Regions from separate parts of the Corallincola spongiicola genome, predicted to be linked through region 4. Evidence: riboswitches for the same ligand, from Rfam matches in the RefSeq annotation. Region 4 holds a riboswitch; each other region holds the start of a gene.
What was found. Region 4 has a riboswitch for cobalamin ahead of EXY25_RS08580 (TonB-dependent receptor domain-containing protein). Riboswitches for the same ligand answer to the same signal wherever they lie in the genome.

Region 1: another riboswitch for cobalamin. It lies ahead of cobT (nicotinate-nucleotide--dimethylbenzimidazole phosphoribosyltransferase); the one in region 4 lies ahead of EXY25_RS08580 (TonB-dependent receptor domain-containing protein).
Region 2: another riboswitch for cobalamin. It lies ahead of nrdD (anaerobic ribonucleoside-triphosphate reductase); the one in region 4 lies ahead of EXY25_RS08580 (TonB-dependent receptor domain-containing protein).
Region 3: another riboswitch for cobalamin. It lies ahead of nrdA (class 1a ribonucleoside-diphosphate reductase subunit alpha); the one in region 4 lies ahead of EXY25_RS08580 (TonB-dependent receptor domain-containing protein).

What each region holds. Positions count from the first base shown of each region.
Region 1 covers NZ_SHLY01000001.1:37-7,346, reverse strand. Annotated here, with positions in the region: gene EXY25_RS00050 (AsmA family protein) at 1-1,736, opposite strand, end outside; gene EXY25_RS00045 (hypothetical protein) at 1,904-2,230, shown strand; gene bluB (5,6-dimethylbenzimidazole synthase) at 2,283-2,942, opposite strand; gene cobO (cob(I)yrinic acid a,c-diamide adenosyltransferase) at 2,948-3,553, opposite strand; gene EXY25_RS00030 (histidine phosphatase family protein) at 3,554-4,195, opposite strand; gene cobU (bifunctional adenosylcobinamide kinase/adenosylcobinamide-phosphate guanylyltransferase) at 4,192-4,710, opposite strand; gene EXY25_RS00020 (adenosylcobinamide-GDP ribazoletransferase) at 4,707-5,471, opposite strand; gene cobT (nicotinate-nucleotide--dimethylbenzimidazole phosphoribosyltransferase) at 5,471-6,496, opposite strand; cobalamin riboswitch at 6,585-6,732, opposite strand; rRNA gene rrf (5S ribosomal RNA) at 6,985-7,100, opposite strand; partial or broken rRNA gene EXY25_RS00005 (23S ribosomal RNA) at 7,243-7,310, opposite strand, start outside.
Region 2 covers NZ_SHLY01000002.1:825,578-832,887, forward strand. Annotated here, with positions in the region: gene EXY25_RS09350 (hypothetical protein) at 1-451, opposite strand, end outside; gene nrdG (anaerobic ribonucleoside-triphosphate reductase-activating protein) at 495-968, opposite strand; gene nrdD (anaerobic ribonucleoside-triphosphate reductase) at 968-3,103, opposite strand; cobalamin riboswitch at 3,260-3,473, opposite strand; gene EXY25_RS18810 (RHS repeat-associated core domain-containing protein) at 3,581-4,168, shown strand; gene EXY25_RS09370 (hypothetical protein) at 4,287-4,748, shown strand; gene EXY25_RS09375 (LysR family transcriptional regulator) at 5,033-5,944, opposite strand; gene EXY25_RS09380 (MBL fold metallo-hydrolase) at 6,068-6,994, shown strand.
Region 3 covers NZ_SHLY01000002.1:346,040-353,349, reverse strand. Annotated here, with positions in the region: gene nrdA (class 1a ribonucleoside-diphosphate reductase subunit alpha) at 1-1,193, opposite strand, end outside; cobalamin riboswitch at 1,330-1,556, opposite strand; gene EXY25_RS07305 (DUF2167 domain-containing protein) at 1,749-2,633, opposite strand; gene EXY25_RS07300 (GrxA family glutaredoxin) at 2,903-3,157, opposite strand; gene EXY25_RS07295 (AI-2E family transporter) at 3,219-4,301, opposite strand; gene EXY25_RS07290 ((2Fe-2S)-binding protein) at 4,515-4,712, opposite strand; gene EXY25_RS07285 (DUF3373 family protein) at 4,867-6,270, opposite strand; gene EXY25_RS07280 (hypothetical protein) at 6,303-6,629, opposite strand; gene EXY25_RS07275 (cytochrome b/b6 domain-containing protein) at 6,688-7,278, opposite strand; gene EXY25_RS07270 (tetrathionate reductase family octaheme c-type cytochrome) at 7,293-7,310, opposite strand, start outside.
Region 4 covers NZ_SHLY01000002.1:655,551-662,860, forward strand. Annotated here, with positions in the region: gene EXY25_RS08570 (sensor histidine kinase) at 1-1,729, opposite strand, end outside; gene EXY25_RS08575 (substrate-binding domain-containing protein) at 1,734-2,690, opposite strand; gene EXY25_RS08580 (TonB-dependent receptor domain-containing protein) at 2,934-4,796, opposite strand; cobalamin riboswitch at 4,852-4,992, opposite strand; gene EXY25_RS08585 (cobalamin-binding protein) at 5,021-5,875, opposite strand; gene EXY25_RS08590 (cobyric acid synthase) at 5,872-7,310, opposite strand, start outside.

The DNA.
Region 1 (7,310 bases), on a different contig from region 4:
GGCGCAGCCATAGCGCCACTAATATGTAAAGGTATCTCGACATCTTTAAGGTCATCGGTCCCCTTCCCGCCCTGACCTTCCAAACTCGCCACTAGAGCCACTAACAAACGATAATCCAATTGCTCCGTCACTAAACCCGCACTACCACGGCCGTTAAGCCTTAATAGTGGTGACATCATCAGTAAGTCTGGATTAGTTACTTGACCATCAGCGAGATTAAATGAGCCCGTTAATGCCGTAAAATCAGTTTTCTGAGGCGCGTCAGTCGCTTTATCTCCTTTACCAGTCAGAGTCGCATAAGTTGAGCGGATGAGATGTGGAACATTAATGCCATTGACAGCACCGTCTTTGAATTCAAAGTTACCACGACCATTCGCCCCCTTTTTAATCGCATCAGGAGTCAACCCCACGCCTTTAAGTCTAAAACTTACGCTACCCTTGCCTGAAACCAACTCTTTGTCGGCAAGTGCTTTGACCAATGGCAATGCTTCAACCTCCCTTACCTGGGTACTGAGCTGATAGCCCGCAGGATAAATAGTGCCATCTAAAATAGCTGATAGCGCCAAATCGCCGCCATATAGCTTAGCTAATACCGGGGCAGCACTGAGCTTGCCGTCTACAATTTTCAATGTCAGCAATAGATCTTGAATAGAAAGATTAGAAGCATTTAGTTGCGCAACCTTGACGGTTCCAGCCAAATCAACCCCATTAAGCCCACTCAGGTCTGGCTCAGTTGCAGGCTCTTGAGGTGCGCTCGGCGCTGGCTTGGCATTTTCAGCCGATGCAGGCTGACTTGCGGGCAATAGCTTATCAATATCAATCAGATCTGAAGCTAATTCGAATCGAATAACAGGAACATCTTGATGGGCAAGCGAGAAATAGCCGTCCATAGCTTGACCGTCAAATGACAAACCAAGCGGATTAAGAGATAGCAATTTATCCTGTTTTAGATAGCTAAGCTGAGCTTTCACTAAGGCACTCATTTTACCATTTGGAATGCTGCTTCCAGTGGCTAAAAGTGCTATCTGTAAATCTCTTACCTCCACGACTGAAGTCGCTGAGACAATACTTAGTGAGCCTGAGACATCAACAGCTGCACTGATCTCCGGTGTTGACGCTTCTATATGACAAGACAACTCACCCACAGTATCTGCAGCAACAGGTCCCAAATTACAAGCTTCAATGGTGACGGTTTGTTTAGTCTGCGCATCTAAATCTTCAGAGATAAGTTCAACGTCGGTTAAGGCCACTGAGCCTAAATAGAAGCCTGAGGGCAGTATGGGTTGAACAGCGTCACTCGGCTCCGCCTCAACGATCACTTCATCTTCATGCTGCGCAGGCGTGCCTTGTGCAGCCAAATCATCGAGATTAGATACACCGTCTCTCTTCTGCAGGCGAACAGCGACTCCGTTTAGGCTGACACCATGGACCTCTACCTGACCGCTAAACAGAGGCAATAGAGCCACAGAGACACTCACATCAGCCACTTCAATCATTGGCTCAACCGGAAAACCGACGGCATTGCTTAACTTTACGCCGTCAACTGAAAAGCCGATAGATGGAAAGAGTTGTAATCCGATGTCGCCATCGATGGTTAGAACTCTGCCAGTGGCTTTTTCAACCTGCGATGTCACTTCAGGTTTGTACTTGTTTGGATCCAAGGTGACAACAACCACTATCACCACCAAGAGCAAGAGAGCCAACACAGCGGCCAAAACTTTAAGTATTTTTCCCATCACGTTCACCTGATCACAGTTCCTTTCGTTAAGTGTAGGCAGAATTTAGGGTAGAATATTCTGCTGACGTGGAATAATAGAAACATGTTAACCTTTTGAATTAAAAATAAACCATAACCAATTCAATATATTTGGTCTGGTGTGTTGTACAGTCTCAGGATGTGACGATGTTAAAAAAAGCAGGTTTAGTAGTTTTAGCGATGTTAAGCACCCATGCATGGGCTGAAATTCCCGATGGCGTTTCACCAATGGAACAGGAGTGCTATCAACAGCTAGAAGGATTTATTGTCCTTAACAACGCGCCAGAGCAAGGCGAAGTGGACGGTGTTCCACAGGTTGGTATGAGCAATGAAGAGCTTCAAGTGATTATAGATCAAGAAGGCTACTGCACGGCTTGGCAAGCACTGGTCGAATCATTTATTCGCCAACACGGTGAAGTATTAGATTCCGTAGAAAGAACAACAGGTATGCCCACCCCCGGCAAATCTCACTAACTTATGTTAGTGCTGAGTGAGGAGCTTCTGCTCCTCACTCCCCCTCTTCCCTTTAACCATTGCTCGGGCAAACCTCATCAAATAGCACTTCGGAAAGTTCACGCTGTTTATCCCAACCTAAAGCTTTTAGCTCTGGGATTTCAGGAAAGTCATCGGTATACCCTAAACAGAGATACCCAACCAGCTCCCAAGTATCAGGCGCTTTAACAGCGGCTTTAACCACCTTCGGATCCAAAATACTCACCCAACCAATACCCACATTTAGCGCCCTCGCCATCAGCCACATGTTTTCGATAGCGCAAACCACGCTAAAGCGCCCCATATCAGGCATCGCTGTTTGGCCAAGTACAGGGCCATCATTCGGCGCATAAAACACCGCCAAGTTGATTGGTGACTCTTTTATACCTTCAAGTTTAAGACGGCGATAAAGCGATTGCTTCTCATCAGTGAAGCAAGCTTCACCTTCACGGTTCTTCTGTTCAAATGAGTCTGATATTTGCTCTTTTGTTGCCTGTTCCTTGATCGTAACAAAGCGCCAAGGTTGCGAAAAACCGACGGAAGGGGCATGTAGACCAGCATTCAATATCCGCTGGTAAACAGCATCAGGAATAGGTTTAGAGATAAAGTGATTACCCCGAATATCGCGACGCTGCTGGATAACGGATTCAACAGCATCAGCAAACTCTGCACTGAAACGCCCCCGAGGTGCCATGGAGCTCACCAATCCACCCCTTTACGCGCTTTAATACCAGCATCAAAAGCATGCTTTAATGGCTGTACTTCAGAAACCGTATCAGCAATTTCCGTTAGCCGACGATGAGCTCCCCGCCCGGTCAATACCACGCTTTGCTCCTCAGGTCTGGCATTAAGAGCATCGATAACTTCATCTAAGTCGAGGTAACCGTACTGAACCATATAGGTAATTTCATCCAGTAACACCAAATGCAGGCTAGCATCCGCTAACATCCGCTTTGCCGCTTGCCAAACTTTCTGCGCAGCCGCAGTATCGGCTTCCTTATTTTGTGTTTCCCAGGTAAACCCCGTATTCATCACCTGAAACTCTACGCCGGCACCTTCAAGAAGGTTACGCTCACCACAATCCCACGTCCCTTTGATAAATTGCACCACAGCAGCCTTATAGCCGTGTCCAACACAACGTGCCACGGTACCAAATCCAGAGGTACTCTTGCCCTTACCGTTCCCAGTGATCACTATCAATACGCCACGCTCGGTTTGCGCCGCATCAACACGCTTATCAACGTTTTCTTTCAGTTTCTGTTGACGCGCTTTGTGGCGTTCATCCTTTACCGCTTTATCGACCATTTAACTCTCCATCAAAAATTTGGGCTGCCATCCGATATGGCGAACACTGTACTGTGCATCTTGGCCAAGCGCATGATAACGCTGGATAGAGGTCACAGAAGCATAGGGAATATTTAGAGATAACAGAGATTGCATACCGCCACACCCGAAACCCATTACCTCAGCTAATAGCATTCGGATCACTCCACCATGAGTAAAAGCGATAGCCTGTGAATCAAAACGTTGCCATAGCGATGACAATGCCTCAACTGTGCGACGATGAAACACTTGTAATGGCTCAGCACCAGGCAATGTATCACTCATAGGAGCCCCCCAGAACTTGCCAAGTAGCTGCCGTTCATCTTCCGAATACACGGCAAAAGGCTTGCCATCTAACTCGCCAAAGTCACATTCACTAAATCCTGTTTCAGTTTGCACTTCAAGCGAACAGCGCTTGGCGATGATATCAGCGGTGCGGCGACATCTAATACGGGGGGAGGTAAACAGCGCATCGTACGCCATCAGATCTCCCATTTGCTCAACGAGTTCAACGGCAGCTTGATGCCCGCGATCTGAAACTGCGGTGTCGGTTCGCCCCAACAGGCATGGCGGACCGGCGACGGCACCGTGACGAATAAGAAAAAGCTCTTGAAGCGTACTCACAAATTCTGCCCTTTAAGCACAAGCGGCATACCTGCGGTTACCAAGGTCACCTTATCTGCAATCTGAGCGACGCGTTGGTTCAACCAGCCCGCTTCATCTCGAAAACGTCGCGCCAACCGATTTTCTGGCACAATCCCCATACCAACTTCATTACTCACCAGGAGCACCCGACACGAGACCCGCGCTAATACTGCAAGCAAACGGTCAATTTCAGCAGCCAATGAAGACTCATCAGCAAGCAAGTGGTTACTAAGCCATAACGTCAGGCAATCAACCAGCAAGTAATGTTCGCTGTTGGACAGGGAATCCAGCGTTTCGGCCAGCACCAACGGCGACTCGATCAGCTGCCATTCTGCTGGGCGTTGTAATTGGTGATGTAAAATACGCTCACTCATCTCCTGATCAAAAGCTTGTGCGGTAGCAATGTATACGACGTTGCTATCACTGCGCTTCAGTAGAGATTCAGCGTAAGCACTCTTCCCCGAACGAGCACCACCAAGCACTAATTCAATCACAACAATGTTCCTGTAACAGCAATGCAAGAAAGATAAATAATAAGTTCTGACAGCTGCTGCGCAGCCCCTAAGGTATCACCGGTATAACCGCCTATTTGACGAATATAGAACTGTTGTAAAATCACTCTCAGAATAACTAAACAAATCAGACTGGCGACGGCCATTTGCCACGGAATAAATGCCAACATTAATGCCGCCCAACTCATAGTAAATAACAAACCTAAAGCAGACAGGCGTGTCGCCAGCGGTTTACTCTTACTACTTTCAGCGTCGGCAACATATTTAAGATTAAAAATAAAACTTACCGAGAAGGATCTACTCACAGCATGTGCAACAACGATAATAAGCGCCGATTGCAACTGCGTTAAGCTGGCCGCCTTGAGCATCAACACCATAAACAGCCCGATTGCACCATAAGTACCTATACGAGAATCTTTCATGATCCTCAACTTATGCGCGCAATCTAAACCGCCACCAAGCCCGTCACAGGTATCCGCTAGGCCATCTTCATGGAACGCTCCGGTAATAAGAACTGATGCAGCCATAGACAACATAACGCCAATCGTCGTGCCCAGCGCATCAACACAAAGCAAATATACAGCAGCGGCAGCCAAGCCAATAAGGGAACCAACCACGGGAAAATACACGCAGCACCGACTTAACCAGCGAGGATCAAACTCCCCCGGGATCACAACCGGGACACGAGTAAGAAATTGCACGGCTACAAGAAACAGACGCCACTGTAATTGAAACCAATTCATTATTGACTGACGCCCGCATCACCAAAAGAAGCCATCTCATTAAGAAATCCAACGGCACTTTGGCACAAAGGATACGCAAGCGCTGCCCCAGTGCCTTCACCGAGTCTCATTCCTAAATCTAGTAGGGGTCTAGCATTCATCTCTGCCAGTAAACGTTGGTGCCCACGTTCATCTGATGCATGACAAAAGACGAAATAGTCGCGTGCCGCAGGGGCAATTTTATAAGCCAACAAAGCGGCCACTGAAGCAATAAAGCCATCGACAAGAACCACCATTTTACTTTCGGCTGCAGCAAGCATAGCCCCCGTCATCATCGCTATTTCAAAACCGCCTGCCGCTGCCAGGGCTGAGACCGGATCAAGCCGGCCGTTAACGCGAGCTAGCAACTTGCTGACGACAGCAGCTTTCAGCGAAACGCCAGCATCATCCACACCGGTTCCTCTCCCTACGCATAGATCAGCTTGGATCCCCGTCACTAACGCCATCAACGCAGCGGCAGACGTTGTATTCCCTATTCCCATTTCACCAAAGCCAACAATATTTGTGCCAGTACGCTGCGCGCCAGCAATCAGCTCCTTCGCGTGCGAAAAGGCAAACTGTACTTGTTCTGAGGTCATAGCGTTTTGCAGCAAGAAATTCTTCGTACCCTTACCCAAAGAGCAATTCAGCAGCTTATCAGAGTATTCAATCGTGGAGCTGATGCCTGCATCGACGACGTAAAGCTGAATATCGTGTTGCCGACAAAACACATTAATTGCAGCACCACCGTTGACGAAGTTCATCACCATCTGCGAAGTCACCTCTTTTGGATAGGCACTAACCCCTTCATCGGTGATCCCATGATCGCCAGCGAATACCCAAAACACAGGCTTTGTAAGCGCAGGCGTCGCTGAGTCCTGAATTTGAGCGATCTGCAATGCCAGCGTTTCTAAAGCACCCAATGCGCCCAACGGCTTGGTTTTGTTATCAATGGTAGTTCGAATTAATTGAGTTCTATCGTCACTAATATGGCTAATTGACCACATCTGCTCACCTGCTTAATAAAGAGATAATCAGCTAAAAATGGAGGGAGCATTACTGATAATGCCCAGCCCTCCGAGTTACCCGCTCGGCTGCTGTGCTAGGAGTAAAGCTGGTCATCTGACTTACACAAAACTCTTATCAAACAAATCGTTGAACCAGGTAGTGATCACAGTTGCGGGTACAGTTGTGGATTCTCACCACATTCCCATTTGGAAAGACTTTATTCCCAGAATGACAGGAGAGATGAGTATACGGGTAAACACGCCATGGTCACAACGCTAGGCTTTAATCAATAACGGAGAGAGATTGAAAGTTGTATCGTTTCACTGAACAAACTAAATGAAGAACGATACGCTACTTCATAGTAGCCACGGCGCTAAAGGCTGCTCCAACAAAAAAGCCCTTCGCTTGGGCGAAGGGCTTTACTGTTTTCAATGGCCTTAAACGCAAAAAGGCTACCCTATCGGGTAGCCTCTTCACTGTATTAGGTGTCTGGCGGTGACCTACTCTCACATGGGGAAGCCCCACACTACCATCGGCGCAATTGCGTTTCACTGCTGAGTTCGGAATGGGATCAGGTGGTGCCACAACGCTATGGCCGCCAGACAAAAACTTAATTAGGAAAATGCCGACTGTCACTCTATCGATTTTGGCGTGTCTTGCACGTCACTTAACTCACGCCCTCCACGGATGGAGGAAGTGCTGAAAAATGTCTGGAACATTTTCAGTAAAACTTCTTAGGGGTTGTATGGTTAAGCCTCACGGGCAATTAGTACAGGTTAGCTCAACGCCTCACAACGCTTCCACACCCTGCCT
Region 2 (7,310 bases), 170 kb from region 4:
TTGTAGCTAACGGCAGTGTTATTAGAGCCAATAAGAATACACTCAAGCTGATATCTGAATGAGGGGCGATTGCAGCGCTGTATATCAAAAGAAAGAGTGCGCCGAACAGCAAGCTACAGAGAGTAGCTGAGCACCCCGCGAGCAGGGCCGGACGTAACAGATGATGAGTAGCGATTAGTCGATGGATCGTGACCTTAAACACGCGTCTCTCTTGTTGCATCTCACCAAATTTAAAATAGCTGGCGAGCAGCGTGTATTCTTGCTGACTGATGGCTTGTTGCTCATCAATCATCGTCAGTATTTGTTCAGAGAAATCCAGCGCTCGCCATCCCTCAAACATCTCTATCATCACGGTCCAGTCGCTTGCCGATTGAGGCGTGAAACGTTTGAACAGCGCACCACGCTCTGTTCGGATCTCTACTCGGAAGTCTTGGAACATACGCGTGATCATCTTGCTGCTTTCCGTCTGTTATCTTAAGCGCACAATAAAGATATCATTTGGTGCAGTTGAGTGTAATGACTTGCTGGTTACTGCTGCCGCGCCAAGGCAGTTCTGGCGATGCTAATGCTTGCTCAAACTTGCCGTCGATCAGTACATCTATCAGGTTGGTTACCAGCTGCTGTTCGGTGGTGAGTTGCCCAAAACGATAACCGGTCCAGCACCAAACGTCTTTGCCCTGGCACTCGTTGCGAACTCGGTTTAGTAGATGCAATACAGCGTCCAAATTGGCCGGATGTAAGGGATCGCCGCCTGACAGCGATAGCCCCTGGCGGCGGATCCGCGTGCAGTTGAGGTCAGCAATGATCTGATCCTCAATCTCTGAGGTGAATAAGATCCCGCTGTCAGCACGCCAAGTCGACTGGTTATAGCAGCCCTTGCACTGGTGTTCGCACCCTGACACAAACAGGGTGCAACGGGTACCGGGGCCATTGACCACATCCACAGGGTAATAGGCGTTTAGGTGCATTACAGGTGCTTCACTCGGCGTTTTACCTCTTCCTGCTTGCCAGCATTAAATGGCCGCGCATCTGGGCTGCCTAAATAGCCGCAAACCCGACGCGTCACCGATACCTTGGCTGGATCATGGTTGCCGCAGCTAGGACAGGTAAAGCCTTTGCTGGTGCAATCAAATTCGCCTGTGAAATCACACTGGTAGCATTCATCTATCGGCGTGTTAGTGCCGTAGTAGGGCACGCGATCGTAACTGTAATCCCAGACATCTTCTAATGCCTGCAGGTTATGCTGCAAATTGGGGTATTCGCCGTAGCAGATAAAGCCGCCATTACTGATCGCAGGGTAGGCCATCTCAAAATCGAGCTTGTCATAGGGGTTGGTATTTTTCTCAACATCGAGATGAAAGCTATTGGTGTAATAGCCTTTATCCGTTACCCCTTTAATAATGCCGAACTCTATGGTGTCTAAGCGGCAGAAACGGCTGCAGAGGTTCTCACTGGGGGTGGCATACAAGCTAAAGCCAAAGCCCGTTTCCCGTTTCCAGCGTTCAGTCGTCAGACGCAGATGCGCAACAATCGCTTGCGCTTTTTGCTGCAACATTTGGTCATCGAATGGGTGCGCATCGGTAGCCGTTTGTTGCTGGTTGTAGAGTGCGTTGATGGTTTCATGCAGGCCGATATAGCCGAGGGAAATAGACGCGCGGCCATTCCTGAACAGTTGCAGTACATCATCATCGGCTTTTAAGCGCACGCCACAAGCGCCTTCCATATAAAGGATCGGTGCGACGCGTGCCTTGACACCCTCCAAGCGGGCGATGCGCGAATCGAGCGCTTTTTTGGCTAACAGTAAGCGGTCATCAAGCAAACGATAAAAGTTCTTTTCGTTACCGTCAGCTTCCATCGCCAGCCTTGGCAGGTTAAGGCTAACCACACCCAGATTGTTGCGGCCATCATGAACCTCCACGCCGTCCTCTTCATACTGACCTAAGAAACTACGGCAGCCCATCGGTGTCTTAAAGGATCCCGTGACTTGCACCACTTGCTCGTAGTTCAAAATATCTGGATACATGCGCTTCGAGGCACACTCTAAGGCCAACTGTTTGATCCCGTAGTTGGGATCTTGCGGGCTGCGGTTAAGGCCCTCTTTAATGACAAACACCAGTTTCGGAAAGACGGCGGTTTTGCGATTACGGCCTAATCCGGCAATACGATTCTGCAGAATGGAACGTTGGATCAGTTTGGCTTGCCAGCTTTCACCCAAACCAAAACCGAAGGTCACAAACGGCGTTTGGCCATTGGCGGTGTGCAGTGTATTCACCTCATATTCCAATGACTGAAAGGCGTCATGACACTCTTTTTCAGTTTGCGCTTGGGCGAACGATTCGGCATCCGATACCTGCCACTCGGCAGCTGTCGCCAAGTGCTTCTCGTAGCTGGTGGTGACATATGGTGCCAGTACCTCATCGATACGATTGACCGTGGTGCCGCCATAGATATGGCTTGCTACTTGGGCGATGATCTGTGCGGTAACCGCCGTGGCTGTGGCAATCGATTTTGGCGTATCGATCTCCGCGTTACCCATCTTAAAGCCTTGCTCTAACATCCCTTTTAGATCAATCAGCATGCAGTTAAACATCGGAAAAAACGGCGCGTAATCCAGGTCATGGTAGTGCAACTCTCCCCGGTCGTGGCCGCTCACCACATCCTTTGGCAGAATATGACGACGGGAGTAATGCTTGGCGACGATACCCGCCAACAGATCACGCTGGGTGGGGATCACCTTGCTGTCTTTATTGGCGTTTTCATTCAGCAGATTCAGGTCGCTCTGCTCCATTAAGCCGCGTATTTCCTGATTCAGGTGGCTGGCTTTTTCTCGGGCCAGATCGCGGTCGTGACGGTACTCAATGTAAGCGCGGGCCACTGCTTTTTGCTCGCTGGCCATCAAGCTGTCTTCCACAGCTTGTTGGATCTCGTCGATATGCAAGTCGGAAAGCGGTGCTAATTGACTCGCTACCTGCTCGGTGATCTGCTCAGCTATTTTTGCCGAACGAATGCCGACCACTTCGCAAGCGCTTTGTATCGCCAACTGGATCCGTTTGGGGTTGAAAGGGGCGCGACTGCCATCCCGTTTAATCACGACCTGCTGCATGTTCATCTCCTGAACTTATTATTCTGTACTGTTTAGATTGATGTAGGGCGATGGTAAGCGAGGGCAAATAGTCACAGCATGATAAGTAGGCGAACATCAGCTAACGCTGACCATATCGCCCAATAATTCATGTTGCACTGGTGCACCCCGCCCAGCATGGCATTGGTGATTGCGGCAGGTCTCCTGGCTTCTGGTATTGAGTAAACTGCCGCCTTCCCAGCGCTAAGCCAGTGGCTTTGCCCATTAGATATGGACAGAAGATGCAGCGTACCAACCAGATACAGTTACGGGGGTAGCTCCGGTTTCTCACCGGATTCCCTATTGTCCCCATGCTTGCGCATGTGTGTGGACCACAATCTGCATATATAGTGGCAGCAAAAAAGCTGAGGCACTAGATGTGGTGTTTGGTGAACTAAGGTTTCATTGATCGAAGGCAAGTTTTTGGATGGGTGAAACCAAGGAATCATTTAAAATGTGATGCTGCCAATGGATCCCGACGGTGATGGCAAGAAAATCTATTTCAATATGCGCTTCCCGGGCCAGTATTATGACTATGAAAGTGGGCTGCACTATAACTACTTCCGGGATTACGACCCTGAAACTGGGCGCTACATTCAGTCTGATCCCATTGGCCTGAATGGTGGATTGAATACCTATGGGTATGTTGGGAGGAATCCTACGGGGTTTGTTGATCCGTTGGGGTTGCTTGTATGGAGCCAAAGTTATGGTGGTAGCATAGTGAAAAATGGTACCACCTTGTCTGGCAGCATAACTTTAGTTATTGATCATACTGGAAAATTTATGGTCTTGACTACGCCAGAATATGGGTTTTCTACGCTTAGAAATGGAGTGTTTACCCGAATAGTCGACGTTATGCCATATACAACCGTAGTCGATCTACTCGACAAAGGTATCTCTTTGTCATTGTCAAAAGGAGTATTCAAGCTGTCTATTACGTCGCCTGGCGTAGACTCCTGCTTAACTATGGGTGAATATGATTATTATTTTGGTACTGAAACAGATGTTCCAAAATGTTCTATGAGATTGGTCTCGGCGTGGGTTTAGGGAAGAGGTCAATATATCAAGGCTCTATAACACTCGGATACGGGCTTCCTATTTATGAAAACACTGCAAGACCAGATGCGATAAATGATATTTCGAATTGGTTTAGTGAATTATTCTAATGGCACAATTGATGGTTTTTTTTCCTATAGCAATAGTACTTATTGTCAGTGTTCTATTCTGGCGACGGGGCCATGTTGGCTTGTGGTCTAAGATATGTTCAGAAAGAAAAACTAATATGGTTCCTACTGGTAAGCTATCTGAGGCTGAATTTCTTTCTTCTTGGAGGGGAGTGCAAAGGCCTTTGTTTAAAAAAATTGATAACTTTTTTTCTTTTGACCTGTTTATCGTGAACATCCTAGAAGAAGGAATTCTTCTTTCACCCCCCAAATTTTGGAGAATATTTATTCCTCAAGTACTTTTATCTTGGGATGATTTAAGTGTGGTTAAAATGAATGATGGTTTGATAAATAAGGGCCTGTGGATTCATGATAATAAGATTGACGTAACGTTTTCGATAACAAGTAAGTGTAATGATGGTATTTCTATGAGAATACAGGATCAAAGGCGTCAGAGTCATTGATTTTGGTTGGTCTTTGTTTTGATTAAGCTGGCTCTCTAAGAAGCCGCCATTTTGGCGGCTTTTTTATTGGCGTGAGCGTGTAATATTCGGTGCTCTTTTTAATGGGGGCTATCACTTTAAAATAATAGCGCTGTCAGTTGTGGCGGGTGCCGGTATCTTCATTTTGACCAGCGGCGTTTACAAACCTTTCTTGCTTCAAATGCACGTCTTCCCTGCACTGTGTGTATTCAGAGCCAGTGCCTGACCCTATCGATCTCTATCGATCTTGACTCATCGCTCCGGTATTAAATAGCCTGATTGCTCACGACCCAGGGGCTCTGCTGGCTCCACTCAAGCAATAGGGTTTTGAAGCACCTTATCTTCAAAGGAAGGACACGGTGCATCTGGTGCATGATAAGCAAGTTGTGCGCAAATGCGTCGTAACCTGGCAGTACCTCGACAAGGTTGCCGTTGGCTAACTTGTCAGTGGCGTGATATGCAGGGATGTTAGCGATCCCCTGGTGCTGCTCAGCGATTAACATCGCTGTCGTATAGGCGCTAAATGAATGATTGCCAGTGGCGTTGACACTGTATTCGGTGCCTTCTTTAAATAGCCGCCATGTATTCCAGTCGCGCTGATGACTGTTGAGAATGCATTGGTGTTCTATCAAATCTTGGTGTGAGTGAGGCACCCTATTTTTTGCCAAGTATTGAGGGCTGGCAACTAAGATGTTTTTAAGCGTGCCGACGTGGCGAGCCACTAGATCATCAGGGCTACGTGTAACGGCTCTGAGTGCAATGTCATTATGCCCCTCTTTGAAGTCAGTGATCTGATTAGAGAAATTTAGCTCGAGCTCCACATCGGGGCAGGTTTGACGAAAAGCAGGAAGGATCTGCTCGATGATCACATCGCCAAGTGTTAATGGTGCAGTAAAGCGTAGTGTGCCTTTATCACTGTTAACGACTTCCTGTACCTCTCTTTCCGCATTTTCAGAGAGGATTAATATCTGCTCCGCTTTCGTAAATAGCTGCTTACCTGCCTCGGTAGGACAAATACTGCGAGTGGTTGTGTGTAACAGGCTTGTTTTCAGTTCCGATTCTAATGCTTTCACATGCCGACTAAGTAACCCCTTTGAAACATCCATCACTGCGGCGGCAGCAGAGAAGCCGCCATGACGGACAACGCGGTAGTAGCTCATTAGGTAGGTAAGATTCATGGGGATAATCCAAGCTCTAATTGACTCTATTTTCAGTACAATAAGTTTCTTTTACGTTGTTTTTTATCACAAACATTGAAATTAAGCTTAATCGTGAACTTAATGATGATAAGGACAACGGAGATGACCTACCGATTTTTGCTCGTTGCTTCACTACTATTCGCCCCCTTTGTCTGTGCGACCCCTACAGAAACCATTAAACAAAATGGCTTGGAGCTGAATCTGTTTTACGGCAAGCGATCCACCGTGAATGCATACCTGTTTTCTGATGTAAAGGAACTGATACTACTCGACGCACTCGATTCTGTGGACGATGCACGACAGCTGAAAACACTGATTGATCAGCAGCAACTGCCGCTCAAACAGATTTTTATTAGCCATGGGCACCCTGATCATTTTATCGGCCTAGCAGTGCTTAACCGAGCGTTTCCTAACGCTGACATTGTTGTGGCCTCAGAGGGCATTAAACAGGAGCTGATTGGCTGGGCGAATTGGATGACTGAGCGAGGATGGATGCATATAAGCATGATCCCCAAAAGTGAAAAGGCGCCCAGAGGATTTGATTATGAGGGGCTAATTAAAGTGACTAGCGAAAGTCAGCTCGCATTTGATTCGGGAAAGACGCTGCGTATTGATCGCGGCAACCTGCCTACGGAAACCGTGCACTACGCCATGCTTTATAGCGAAGATTTGCACGGTTTGTTTATGGGCGATCTGGCTTCTAATAAAGTCCATTTGTGGCTGGGTGAGGGGGTTGACGCGCAAAGTCTCGGAAACTGGAAAACCCTCCTTGCGGTTATCACCAAGCGTTATCAAAGCACTGGCGTCACTATCTACCCTGGCCATGGTAAGCCTGCACCGCTTTCTCTTTTACGCGAGGTTAGCCAATACATAGATGTTTTTAAGTTTGCGATCAGAACCGGCGGTAACCAAGATGCCGTACAGACCAAAATGATGGCGCTATTTCCTGATTATTCAGAGTCAGGCTATTTGCCGTTCGGTATCGAGCAGCACCTTGTTGTGCAGACTGCAAAAGCTGATGGGCATTAGTGAAAATTGGATCAAAGAGCCCATAGTTATTGAGCTGGGTTTTGTATCCTTTTGACTGATATTTTTCATTGGAAGCAGGCATTTAGAGCTTTCTGTTGAACGATAGTTTTTGATATCAGGGAACAGCCTTAATTTTGTGAAGGGCCTTACCAAGCCCTGTTTAGGCATCATATTCCTGACTATACGTTGAAAGAGATCCGCGATGCGACCAATAAGGCTTGGGTGTTGGGAGAAGGGCGCTTCAAAGAACAGATCGCCGAGCAGACGGGGCGCAGGACAAGCCCGCTTGGCCGAGGTGGAGATCGAAAGTCTGCGG
Region 3 (7,310 bases), 310 kb from region 4:
TCAACGGCTTTAATGGTTTTCTTGCGAACGTTGGTGTCTTGCTCGTATTGCTGATAGAGCTTTTCGAACTCATCCTGATCAGCAAAAAACGCCTCATATAACCCCGGCACATCTGACGGACTGAACAGTGAAATATCCGCATTTTTTAGCAGACGTTGGTACATCAGCCGATTAAGCTGTACCCCATAATCCAGATGCCGAACCCGATTCTCTTCCACACCGCGGTTGTTTTTAAGTACCAGTAACTCTTCTGTTTCTAAATGCCAAAGCGGGTAAAACAGCGTCGCAGCACCGCCACGAACACCACCCTGAGAGCAGCATTTCACCGCCGTTTGGAAGTGCTTAAAGAATGGAATACAACCGGTATGATTAGCCTCCCCCCCTCGGATAGATGAACCGAGCGCGCGAATACGTCCGGCATTAATACCAATACCCGCACGCTGACTGACATAGCGCACAATCGCAGAGGTGGTGGCGTTAATGGAATCCAGCGAATCACCGCATTCAATCAACACGCAAGAGCTGAACTGGCGAGTTGGCGTACGCACGCCCGCCATAATCGGCGTTGGCAAAGAGATTTTGAACGTAGACACCGCATCATAAAAGCGACGGACATAATCCAGACGAATGGACCTGTCGTAGTTAGCAAACAAACACGCACCGATCAGCAGATAGAGAAACTGCGGGCTTTCGTAGAACTCTCCTTTCACCCTGTCCTGAACCAGGTATTTACCTTCCAGCTGCTTCACGGCAGCGTAAGCAAAGTCCAAGTCCCGTTGGTGGTCGATAAAACCATCCATCAGGGCGAACTCTTCCATGCTGTAATCCGTTAGTAGCTGGGCATCGTAACGTTGCAGATCCACCAACCGACCCACGTGCTGGTATAGCGAAGGCGGCGTGTATTGGCCATAGGCTTTTTTACGCAGATGAAAGATGTTCAGCCGGGCAGCCAGATATTGATAATCAGGAGTCTCTTCCGAGATCAGATCCGCCGCAGACTTAATCAATGTTTCATGAATATCTGACGTGGTAATTCCGTCGTGAAATTGCAGATGTGCTCTAAGCTCGACTTGAGATACAGAGACAGTATCAAGCCCTTCTGCCGCCCAGGTGAGTACCTTATGGATCTTATCCAGATCGAGCGGTTCATGGCGGCCATCACGTTTGGCAATTGAGATATTTTTGTTATTCACCTTGTCGAACTCCGTAGCGACAAGGCAGGGGAAGGTATGACGCCAGCCATGCTAGCGTTCAGGCGAACAGCCGGGCATGGTCGAGCCACACACCGGATCACCCCGCCCGATGTTTGACGAATCAGTTAATTGGTGCGAAAAACACACCGCGACGGCAGGTCTCCTGGCTTGTGCGTCTTCGCCTTGACTCGCCTTCCCGGAATCTCATTCCAGTGGCTATTGAGCGTGGCTCTGCACTTACAGTTGCGGGGGCAGCTGCGGAATTATTAGCGGAAAAAACACCACTAATTCACCGCATTCCCTATTAATCCGTGGGCATTCTATTGAAGACGCCCTTGGGAACCGTTCGGCACATATAGTGGTTCAAGAATTGATTTACGTCAACATATAGTGTTTAAAAGGTGATTTGATATACAGAAGTTAAATAAAAAATGAGCATTACAAATGCAAAAATTAGATTTGCTCAATGCTCTCCATTCGGAGAGCATCAACTCACGCTAGGTGTTGACCCCAATATCCCCGGCGGCGCAAGGTTTACAGGGTAACCTTCAAAAACTAATCTTTCTTACCCGTGATAGCGCGGAATACGCCACCAATGGCAACTAAAGCCAGCCACCAAAACTTTTTCAACAGCAGCAAAAAACCGGCAATAGCACCCGTTTTTGCCGCCAGTTTGCCGGCAACAAGCGCACCTAAGCCATAAGCTGCTACCTCATCATAGGAGGGGTCAAAATCTTCGTAACGATGACCATCAACGAAGTTCACCATCGCCAGTACGCTATCTAAACTGCCATTGATCTGATCAAGTTGGTTCATACCAGCAACAAAATTCATCTCCAGCACGCCTTTGCGACCTAAGCTGCGGATGCTGTAGTTCAGGGTATGATTGGGATCGTGGTCAAACTCCAGCTCTTTCGCCCAATAGAGTTGATGACGACTTTTGTCGTAGTAAGGCCGAGCAGCCCAACCGACTAAATCAATTGAGCCATAACCTGCTGCTTCGCGCTCACCGCTCTCTGACCGGGTATCCGCCTGCATCTCTTCTAACAGTTCGTCATAATCAATGTTGTAGGCATCTTCATCAGAAACGTAACCATCTTCTTCAAATGAGATGACAACCGCCCAGGAATCCTCGTCCAGCGGAGTCTGCCCAGCAGGCAACAACATCCCCAAAGCGCCAGTGCCTGGCGGGTTTCCCCAAGCCTCGCTGAGCACACGCTCGGCGTCTTGCGGATCGAGATAATAGAAATCATCCGACACATGAAGTCGAGCCATGCTGCCCGGCAACAGAATCTCGCCGGTTTGCGGATCCAGCGATGATAAGAACTCCGAAGACCATGCCAGATAAGCCTGATCTTCAGCACTCAACATCTCATCTTGAGCAAGCAAAGTGCAGGGTAAAACAGATGCAATAAAACAGAGGGCGGGTATCAATCTCATTTTCAATTCCTTTTTAAAACAGCGAGACAGAAATAGGGTGCCTAAACCCTTAAGTGGATGTTCTGACTAAACAAAAAGCGATGAAAGTTAGCCACCTGCAGTCGTTTATACAGCGCAAAACAGGTTAAATTTACCGCAAGAACATGCTAATTAATCTGATTAAAGATAAGAAGTGGGTGTTTTAAGCCTGTTTTTCTAGCAAGAGAACCGGCAAGTGCGATAAATAGAGGGAGAAACCTCCCTCTGCAAGATAGATAAGGCGGGAAAGCCTACTGCAAATGCTCTTTGGCATAGGCATCAAACTCGGTAAAGCCACCAACATGTTCCTGATCGATAAAGATCTGCGGCACCGTTTCTACCGGCTTACCAACCGTTTTTTCTAGATCGGCCTTACTGATCCCCTCTTCATGAATATCGATGTAACGGAACTTAAAGTCGTCACGATCCTCAGTTAACTTCTCCGCTAACTCTTTTGCCCGCACACAGAAAGGACAGCCTGAACGTCCAAAAATCACCACAAACATAATCGTTCCTCGCAATTAACCAATATATATCCAATGACCGCAGCACCCTGTCGGCAATATGTTAACGGCCGTCCTGATCATCGAGAAAATTAGAGAACTCTTTTTCGTATAGATGAAACAGCACCAAGGTAATAGAAAAGATCAGTGGCCCATATAATAGCCCAATCAAACCAAATACCTGTAAGCCACCGAGCAAGGAAAAGAACACCACTACGGTACTCATCGATGCCCCTTGCATAAACAAAGGCCGCAGGAAGTTGTCAATAGAACCAACGACGACAACGCCCCACACCACCATAAAGATGCCCCAGCCAGTCTCCCCTGTGACAAACAGGTAAATCGCGGCTGGTACCCAAATTAAGGCGGTACCGACAAAGGGGATCAACGACGCAAATGCCATCATCGTCCCCCAGAACAGCGCTGGAAAACCTGCCATCCATAGACCTATGCCACCAACAAAGCCTTGAGTGATGGCAGTCAACAATGAGCCCAGTAAGGCTGACTTGCTGACCTTTTTAATATCAGCCAACAACGCATCTTCCTGACTACGCGACAAAGGTAAGGCGTGGCGAAAAAATCGGATCAACTTCTCATGATCTCGCAGCACAAAAAACAGTACGAACAGCATCAGGGTAAAGTTCAGAAAAAACGTGGTGATACTGCCCAGCATGGCGGTAGAGATGCCGACAAACTGTTTACCCATACCACTGCCAACATCTAATACTTTAGCCTTGATGGTTTCGGGATGCAGGGCGTCTTCAGGCAGTAGCTGGCCAAGTAGTTGCTTTATCTTGATCACCCAAGGGTGACCCAATAGCTGGTGGACATTGCCACCGTCAGCCCACTCTCGCACGGTACTGGAATAACTGACGCCCTGTTTAAGGATCGCTATCATCACCAAAATCGACGGAATAAGCAGCACTAAAGAGAGCAACAGACAACTGACAATGGCTGCACTGTTCTTGCGGCCATTGAACTTTACGACCAGCCAATCATGGGCAGGAACGGTGAGCATACCGATCAATAAAGCCAAAATAATCGGCTGTATATAGGGTTGGATCAGCGCATAACTCGCATACAAGGCAACCGCTAAAAATATCAACAGCACCAAGCGATTAGAGCGCCCTTCAAATAGGTTTGTCACAGCAACATCCCTGTGAGGAATCAGATAAGTAAAACCACTATAGCGAGCGACCCAATTCGTCACAATGAGTTAGCCAAGAAGATGGGGCAAAGGTCTCACCCCTTGAGCAAGCTCGAGGTGCAAGTGCACGGAGAACAAAAGAGGGCTTTCAGTATGGCGGAGGAAAAGATAAAGCATTCAGCGGAGCGCAGGAGCGGGAGTGATAAAACGATATTAAGCCGCACTGACAAACAAGGAGTCATCGATTTCAGCCAAAGCCACTTGGATCACCTGCTTGGCTTTACAAGCACAGTTGCCACATTGACTGGCAACGCCCATCGAACGTTTCACATCAGCCAAACGTTGAGCACCGTTTGCCACGGCTTCTTTCAGCTGAGTATCAGTAATGCCATGACAGATGCAAACAAACATAAACGCCTCCAAACTTCGATGAAGGCAAATGTAATCTAAATGCGAATCGTTATCAATGCCATTTTGTTGATTTAGATCAGTCATTGGTTATAAGTCCTGCAAGCAAAAAAGGCAGGGAAGAGCTCCCTGCCTTGTCATCTTCGCAGAAGTTCAACTAGAACTGATAACGGATCACTGCGCGAATATCTTGCGCATTTTTTACCGGTGGCGGCATCCCCATCATCTGGGCCATCTGCCAAGCATCGTCAATACGCATTGGCGTGCCGGTGGCATTGCCAAAGAAACCGTTACTGCCGGTATAGTCGTAATCGATGTAGGTATAACGCAGTTGCAGTGTCAGCGCCTTATCCACCAGCGGTAGATTGTAGTAGGCCTCGTAGGCATCGCCACGTGCGGCGATCTTGGAGCCTATCATGGTGTCTTCACCATAGGTGAACGAGCGCCAGTATTTGGAACCGTGATTGAACTCAAAACCAAACGAGTCATCGTCGAAGAAGCCCGGTACATTGACCCCTAACCAATAGGAATAGCCACGCTCATCTTCTGTTGATCCCAACATCGCCATATCACTGTTGGGATCGGTCTGCGACATAGAAACAGAGGCAAACAGACGGGTGCCGTCGAGGAAATCATTAATAAACTCCCCCACCCCGTTCATCTCGGCTGACAAGGTAACGTTATTCAGATCACCGAAATCATAGAAGGTCTGCTCACCTGTCATCATGATGTCATTCATATCGAGACCAATCATGTTGTTGGCATGATATGCCTGCAGTTTCACATCGTATTGACCGTCGTTATAGGGGGTAAAGATAATGCCCACCATATCAATGTCGTCGGTTTTGTCTGGATCTTTGGCGTAATCGGTTCCCGCTGGACTGAAACGGGAAGTAGCATTGCTCAATCCCCGTCCCGCACAAAATTTCAGAGCATTACCTGTGAGTCCAGTCAGCTCTTCCAACCGCAGATTCAAGCTCAGGCCATCAAACTCGACGTTGATTGAGTGACCCAGCGGTGAGTTGGCTTTGTCGAACCCTTCGCGGTGATTAGCGAGAAAGCCAGTGGTCGAAGGACGCCGACCCAAACTGAATGTCCATGGCAGCTGCTCATTACCGAAGAAGGCATCCCCCAAATAGAGGAAATAGGCTTGTTTCACCTTAATGGTGTTGTCGTCTAAGTTTTCACTCACCACCCAATCAAAATCCGCATAGCCTGATTCGTTACGTTGGTTATGCATGGCGGTATCGCCAAAGGCTTTGTTGTAAGCCAACTGTCCACGAAACAGCAGCTTTTCGTTATACTGATAGCCCATATTCAACCACAAACGATTAGCCAGTAAGTCATCGTTTGAGGCGGTCGAACCATCCGCCAACTCATACTCAATGTTGTCCATCGACACACGATAATCGACACTGAAGTTAAGATGATTTCCGCCAGTTTTTTTCTGTAACTCGCGCACCTGTTGCTTGAGTGCTTCAACATCATCGTTCAGATCCGCCATCGCGGGCATAGAAAGCCCTAACAGCACGGCGGCAGCCACACCAGTTAATCTCTTCATTGGAAAACTCTCTTATTGTTTTTATAGGCCGGCTAGTTGCAGTCAGCTAATTCACCACTGTCAGCCGCATACTTGATGGCAAAATCAGCGACATCCGGGGCGATCTTTTGAAAGGTGTCACTTTCCAAAAACTCTTGTGCTTGCGGGTACTGCTTGGAGAATTTCTTGATGAACTTCTTACCGTCATTTTTAAAGAAGCGCTTCCACTCGACTTTCAGATGTTCTGACGCAAACTCCTGACCATTGATTTCAAAATAGGGACGCAAATACTTGAGGTAATACTTTTTACCTTTATCAGCATCAGCGTGGGCACTGAACGACAGCATCACGGCAATCATTACTAAGACTATTTTTTTCATCTCTTTAACCTCTTAACCAATCACAAATGTATGTTCTATTTCCGGTTCTCAAACACTGCTAAACCTCTTCCTTACCGGTGATCATCGCCCGCAGATGGGAGGAGATCCTTTTACCGAAGGTGATCATGTACAGGTGGATCACCAGAAAACTGAGCAAGGAATAGGCATTAAAGGTGTGTAGCCATGCCACCCAATCAATGCTCTGCAACCAACCGGCCGCGCGTAATTCAGGGAAGAAGAAGTAAAGGCAGCCGGTGGCAACTTGTAACGGCAACAACCCGAACACGATCCCCAGATAACCAGCTCCCTGCAGCGGATTGAACTTCTGTGCCGGTGTCATGTCATGGGGATGTGACTCACCCTTGAATACGCCAAGCAGATAGAAACGCACGGTGGCGCCAAGTCCCTCCAGTCGCGGCAGATACTGACGCCACTCCCCGGAAGTGAAAATCCAGGTGAATGCCAACACAAGTAACACCGCCCACGAGAAGCCAGCCCAATCATGCAATGACACGGCATCAGCAAAACCAAACAAGCGGAAAAAACCGTGCAGCTCAAATCCGGTCACGATCAGCAGCAACACCATCGCCGCCTGCGCCCAATGCCAGAAACGTTCAAATCTCTTAAAAATGACAACCACAGCACTCATGTTGTTTTCCTGACTCAAGAAGTTTTGGCATT
Region 4 (7,310 bases):
CGCTGTCTTGATAGGTGACAATCACCCAGCTTTCCGCCGCTTCGACATCGACCCTGATCTCGCCCTTGTCCTTAGGGTGAAACCCGTGTTTATAGGAGTTGGTCATTAGGTTCGAGATCACTTGCCATACGATCCCCGGATAGCTGGTGATCTTCAGACTCTTATTGCAGTTAAGGTGGGTGGTGACATCAAAGCGCTTAAACTGTGGTCCTAAACTGACAAAGACGTCTGAGATCGCTTTCTGTAGTAGAAGTTCCTGTTTATGTTCCTGATGTTGATCTGCGGCCACCTGTTTAAAGGTCTGTACCAATTGTGCTGCCCTATGCAGGTTATTTAGGGTGAGGTTAAGCGCATGGTGGCCATCATTCAGGTAGTGCTCGAGGTCGCTGCGTTTTAACTCGTCATTGGTCAGTTTACGCTGCTGCAACTCAGTTTTTTCCAGCACCATGGAGGATGCTGTGATCGCAACGCCAAGTGGCGTATTAATCTCATGGGCAACACCTGCCACTAAGTTACCTAGCGCTGCCATCTTTTCACTTTCAATCAGCTGTTTTTGTGTTTGCTGCAGGGTGTCGTAGGCTCGTTTTAATTCTCGCTGTTGAGTGCGCTCATTACTGACGATACTGGTGTAGTCATTGAACCATTGCACCAGTTGGTTGATCTCCTGAATGGAGTATTGGGTGGTAATGGGATGCATTGATTCGCTATTGGGTTTGGCTTCGGTGACGGTGCGTATTGGTAAAATGATCCGGCGCGCAATATAGAGCATCGCCAGTATCATCAGCAGTAGAGAAAAAGCGATACAACCTATGGTGAGCTGGCTGATCAGGCGCGCGTTGGCCTGCAGGCGAGACTGCGGTATGACACCTATCGTACGCCAGCCCATATTGGTGATCTCTGTTTCTAAGTGGCGCTCTAGTGGCTCGGATGCGTTGAAGAGCGTGGCTTGAAAGCGGGCTGTGTCATCGCTTGCTGCTGTGTTCAGAGCTAATGTTTGGCCAATTTTGGATTGTGATGGGTGATAGATGATCCGGTTTTTATGATCGACAATGATGTGGTACATCCAGTCTTGGTTTTGTGAGTGGGTGTAATCATAAAGTGCGCTGATCGAAAACTTCAGTATCAGAAAACCAACGGTTTGGTAGGCCACCAACTGTTCATCAAACTCTTTTAGCGAATAGAGTGCGGGTAAGACTAAGCCGTAGGGAGACTGGATATGTGTGTTGTGCTCAATTCCCGGCCAGCACAGTACCTGCTCGCGCTGCTGACATTGCTGCAGCCAATTCGTAAACAGCGCGGTGTCGTAGGTGCCGTCAGCGGAAACGTCACCTACGCCGAATATCGAATCATCGGTGATGATTTCAACCGCAAGCAGATCATTGGCGCGGATCATTGAGCTGAGCTCCGCTTCGATTCTTGACTGCAGTTTGAGTTTTTCGATACGGCTTAACTCTGTTTGCTGTTGTGTTCGCAGCAATAGCTCTGCGACCGCGTCATTTTGGGCGATGCGGTTAGCGAGCCTTTCGGTATTGGTTGCCATTAATGCAACAGAAGCGGCACGTTCTTCAATCAGTTCTTGAGTCAGTGTTTCTGCTTGTTGGGTTAGCCCATTGACGGAGAGCTGGTAAGTGACAACGCCTAGTACAATTAAAGGCAGCAAGGTTGCGACCGCCATATAGGTAAGTAACCTGTTTTGCAGTCGGTTGAACCAGGCTGGCCCTGAGATCATCGTGTTACAGTTCCGTTGTGGTGATCAGTTTGACGTCAACTAACACGCTATCTTTTACCTTTTGCTTATTCAATAAGCTTACAACGGTTTGCACGCCCACATACCCCTGCTGGAAAGCCTGTTGATCAATGGTGGCAACCATTAACCCTTGTTCTATGGCCGAGCGGGCGTCGGGCACATTGTCATACCCAGCAATCTTTATCTGTTGCAGATTGTTTTCCTGCAGGTAAAGAGCCGCGCCCAGAGCCATCATGTCATTGGCACAGAACACCAGAGACAGATCCGGATGCAGCGCATGCACCCTTTTTATCACTGCGTAGGCCTGATCAAGGTGCCAGTTTGCCTGTTCCGAGGCGACGACGGTGATCTGCTCTGCTTCGTCGAATGCTTGGCGGGCGCCATCTCGCCGCTGACGGGCGTTTTCGGCGGCGCGGGGGCCTTCAATAATCAGTGCCGAGGTTGCTTGCTCGACGCCACGACTAAGGTACTCGGCCGCCAAGTACCCCCCTTGATGGTTATCCACGGAGACGAATGGGATCGGTTCAAGACCGCTACGCGCCAGCGCATCCTGGTCGATACGGTTATCAATGTTAACCACGCTAATGCCGCTTTGGATCGCCTGCTTGAGTACCGGAATAATGCGAACAGAGTCAGCAGGCGCAATAACAATGGCATCGACACCTAATTTCAGTTGCTGTTCGATAATATCAATTTGTTGTGGCACCAATGTCTCATTGGTGCCTGATTTGACGATCAGTTCAATACCGCTCTCTGCCGCGGCTAACTCTGCGCCACGTTGTAGCTCAATATAAAACGGATTCACCAACGACTTCATTACCAGTAGCACCCGAAAGGGTTTGGCTTTCTCGGTTGTGGGTGAAGGAGACGTTGGCGCTTCATTACATCCAGCTATCATCAAGGCGCAGAAGATGATTGAGACACTAATCATTTGTTTTAACATTGAATACCACCCACAGATTGACTGTCGTAATTCAGCTGTAAGCATAGTTAATCGGCTGTCATAAGGGGAACTAAGTTGATTATCCCTAGTGAGGAGAGGGGGAGGTGAGAGCCAGCAGTATTTGGTGAGGTGATACGAGGGGGAGTCACCGGGTTAGCGGAACTTATGGTCAGGTATATTGGCGAAAAAAACGGGCCACTATCTGGCCCGTTCATTCTGTAGCTATATAGCGAACACTGCTAATTACAGTGAAAAGCCGCGATACGAGACGCCGACAAAATATTCACTGCCAGGGGTGTTGTAGCCCAGCACATTTTGGTAGGTTTCATCGAACAGGTTGTTGGCTTTTGCCCGTATAGTCCAGCTTGGCGTGACATAATATGCTAGAGCGATATTGACTAGCTGATAGTCATCTAAACGCTGCCCGGCATCGGTACGCTCACCGTGATACTCATACTGGCCTAACAGTTCAAAATCTTGCCAATCATAACTCACCTGATAACTGGCTGTTTTCCGAGCGCGACGAATTAATTGTGAGCCTGTGGCCTGATCTTCTGCATCAACGTAACTCAGGGTAGCTCGATGATCGAGTCCTACTGTACTGAAGTTAACAGTGGACTCACCGCCGGTGATCTTCACTTCGTTGATGTTCTCTGGACTGCAGTTCCAGAACTCGTCACAGACCCATTCGATGAGGTCGTCTATCTCTGTGTAGTAGAGACTGGCGGTCACTTTGATGCCGGCATAGCTTGAACGCAGCAAGAGTTCATAACTGTCGGCAGTTTCAGAGGTCAGGTCTGGATTGCCTTTCGAACCAAATGACTCCGGATAATAAAGATCATTAAAAGTCGGTGCTTTGAAGCTGTGCCCCGCATTGAGCGCCACCAGCAGTTTGTCTGTCACGTTATAGCCGATGCTGGCATTGTAAGTGGTTTCTGAGTCGATATTTTCGACATCATCGTAGCGAATGGCTGCTTCTGCGATCCACTTTTGATCTTGAAACAGGGCGTTGCCAAAGATCGCCGATACGTCGCGGGAATCTTCCTCATAGTCGGTGTTGGCGTTGATATCTTCGCGATAAAAATCAACACCGGCAGAAACCGTGAACGGGTTGTATAGCTGATAGTGGTTAACCCAGCTCACTTGCTTACGACGCGTTTCAAAGAAGTCGCCGTCGCCTTTGGCAATACCGTTGCCATAGTTCTTGTTGTAATCCCGACTTTGGGAGAAGGCGAAGGTACTTAGCCATTGTTCTGTTTGGTAATTACCTCGCAGTTGCCAAAGGTAATTATCGTAATCATTCTTGTTGGCACCGTAGCTGTTGTCATAGTCGTTGCTGCCATCATCAACCTGGCCTATCCAGTCAACGACGATCTGCTCGTTGACGCGATAATCACCGCGGATCGCGGCAGATAAGCGATCGTAACCGTCGTCGTCAAACTCGGTATCTTCACGGGCATCAAAGCCACGGCTATCTTCGGCGCTCAGGCTGATGGTGGTGGTACCAGCATCGTAGCCAACACCTATCTGACCATCACCGCTGACGTATGAGTCGCTGCCGGTTTCGGCACCTAACTGATATTCACCTGCACTCATGCGACGGGTAAAAATATTGATCACGCCGCCAATCGCATCGGATCCCCACATCGAGGCTCTTGGCCCTTTCACCACTTCGACACGTTCGATCTGTGCCATGGGCAAGTTCTCGATCGCTTTGTTGCCAAGGGTCGCGGAACCACTGCGAACGCCATCGATCAGGATCAGAGTTTGGTCAGAGCCGGTACCGCGGGTAAACAGCGAGGTTTGTTGACCTGCGCCCCCTTGCCGGGCAACGTCCAAACCGGCGACAGTGGCTAATAGATCGGCCAATGATTTTGGTTGCAGCTTGTCTATCTCACCACGGGTGATCACTTCGACCGAGGCCATGACCTGGTCTATATTTTGTGGTGTTCGGCTAGCTGTGACTATGATGTGTTCAACCGCCGGATCATCGGTGGGGAGAACTTCATCTGCCACCGCGTGATTGCTGATAACACCGCCCAGTGTTAGCAGACAAATCTGGTACCAAGGGGTTTTGCTTGTTGTGGTTCGAAACGTGTTGTGCATTGTTTTCCTCATAAATGACGCCCTCCGCGTCAGGTTCAATGTGTAACGGCTTACCTGCCGCAAAATAGCTTGGGTCGGTTCCGGACTCTGTGATCATCGATCTCAGTTACCGTTGCGGGGGCAGTGCCGGATTTTCACCGGCTTCCCGAATGGCATCAGTGGCTTGCACTGTGCCGCCCAAACCTGTTGTTTAACCGGTTACTTAACCGATCGAATGGTTCTGTCTATCTGTTGTTGTCCTGTTCCGCGTAAAGGCTACGTGCGGTCATCAGTGATTCACATAGTCGGTGCATGCCATCGAGTGCACGGGGTGAAAAACGGTGCAGTAGATCGCCATCAATACCATAGATCTGTTGATGTTTTACGGCTGGCAGTTCCTGCCAAGCTTGCCAATCGAAATCGGTCGCGCTGTTACTGCCATGATCATCTGGGTGCACGATCACCTGGGCTTCGCTTAGTAGAACTTGCTCTAAGCTGACTTGCGGGTAGGCTGTTTTCGCCTCGGCCATTACATTGACACCGCCACAATGGTCGATCATTTGATGGATCCAGCTCTGTTTCGACACGCTCATTAACGGGGTGCCCCATAGCTGATAGAACACCTTGATTGGCGGTTGGTTTTTGTAGGCTCGTCTTAGTCCCAGCATGCGCTGGCGGTAGGCGGTTGCCGCTGCATGCGCCTGCTCTTGATAGCCAAGCATCTCGCCAAGCTGTTCCATTTCGTTGGCAACCTCTTCCAGCTTGCTCGGTTCGCTGTGGTAAATGGGATAACCCATACGCTTGAGCTGTTCGATATCACCGGGCTGATTTCCACCTTGCCATACCACGATGAGATCGGGCTTTAGTTCTATCACCCGATCGAGCTGTATGCCGTGATAGCCGCCAATACGGGGGATCGATAATGCATCTTCCGGGTAATCTGCATACTCTGTTGTGGCGATGATCTTATCGCCGGCACCGATGGCATAGAGCATCTCAACTGCGTGGGGAGACAGGGCGATAATGCGCTGTGGTGTCGCGGCATAGGCGGTGAGTGAAAATGTGGAGATGGCCAATAGAGCCAGTGTTGTTTTTATCATCTGTTCGTTCCCTGAAGGCTTGGCGTGTCAATGGAAAGGAAGCTGTTGAACCGGGTTAAATCTAAATGTGTTTCGAAAGCGTCGGCAAGTTTATTAAGTTCCTGGTCGCGCAGTGTATCAACATCTACCGTGGCCAGCGTGTGACCACAAACCCAGGAGAGTACGGCGGCACAGGCGGCTGGGTGATCGAGTAATCCGTGCAGGTAGCTGCCGATGATCTGATTATCCTCATCGATCGCCCCTTCCGGTTGACCATTGAGTGTCATCAGTGGTCTTGAAAGCGCTTCCCCTTGGCTATCGCCTGCGTGTATTTCATACCCCTTTACTGCTGCCTGATGTTCGTCGAGTTGCAGCTGCCCTGAGCGGTTTTTCAGGGTTTTAGCTGTCGTCAGGATTGTCTCCATTTTCAGGTAACCCAAGCCAGCACTCGTTCCTGGGGAACTTTCTATGCCGTTGTGATCTGCAATTTGTTGCCCCAACATCTGGAAGCCACCACAGATCCCTAGCACTTTACCGCCATAACGCAGGTGTTTATCGATCGCCTTATCCCACCCTTGCTGACGTAAAAAAGCCAGATCGTCACGCACGCATTTGCTGCCGGGTAGGATCACCAGATCTGCCGCAGGCATGACATCCCCCATTTTTATCCAGATAAGGTCGACGGCGGGGTTTAAGCGCAGGGGGTCCAGATCGGTATGGTTACTTATTCTGGGCAACACGGGAACGACAATTCGCAGCTGAGCTTGCTCTTTCAGCTGCGCGGCGTTAATGGCGTCTTCTGCATCCAGTTGCAGATCATGCAGATAGGGGATGACACCGAGTACCGGCTTGCCTGTTTCCTGTTCCAGCCAATCCAGACCCGATTGCAGCAAACTGATATCGCCGCGAAAGCGATTGATAACAAAACCAACAACGCGTGCCTGTTCACTAGGGGATAGCAGGGCCAGCGTTCCGTGGAGGTGGGCGAATACGCCACCACGGTCAATATCGGCAACAATAATCACCGGGCAATCCACTGCTTCGGCAAACCCCATATTGGCGATGTCTCTATCCCGTAGATTGATTTCGGCAGGGCTGCCAGCCCCTTCAACCAGGATCAACTCATACTGCTTGGCCAATCGCTGATATGAACTCAGCACCGCAGACATAGCCACGGTTTTATATTGGTGGTAATCAGTGGCATCCATATCTGCAACCGGATGGCCGTGAATGATCACCTGGGCGCCGATATCCGTATTGGGCTTTAGCAACACCGGGTTAAAGTCGGTATGAGGAGTAAGCTTACAGGCTTCTGCTTGCAACGCTTGCGCGCGACCTATTTCACCACCATCGGCGGTGACAGCACTGTTGAGTGCCATATTTTGTGGTTTAAATGGCGCGACCTTGACGCCTGCTCGCTGAAACAGGCGACAGAGCCCTGCGACAGTGATGCTTT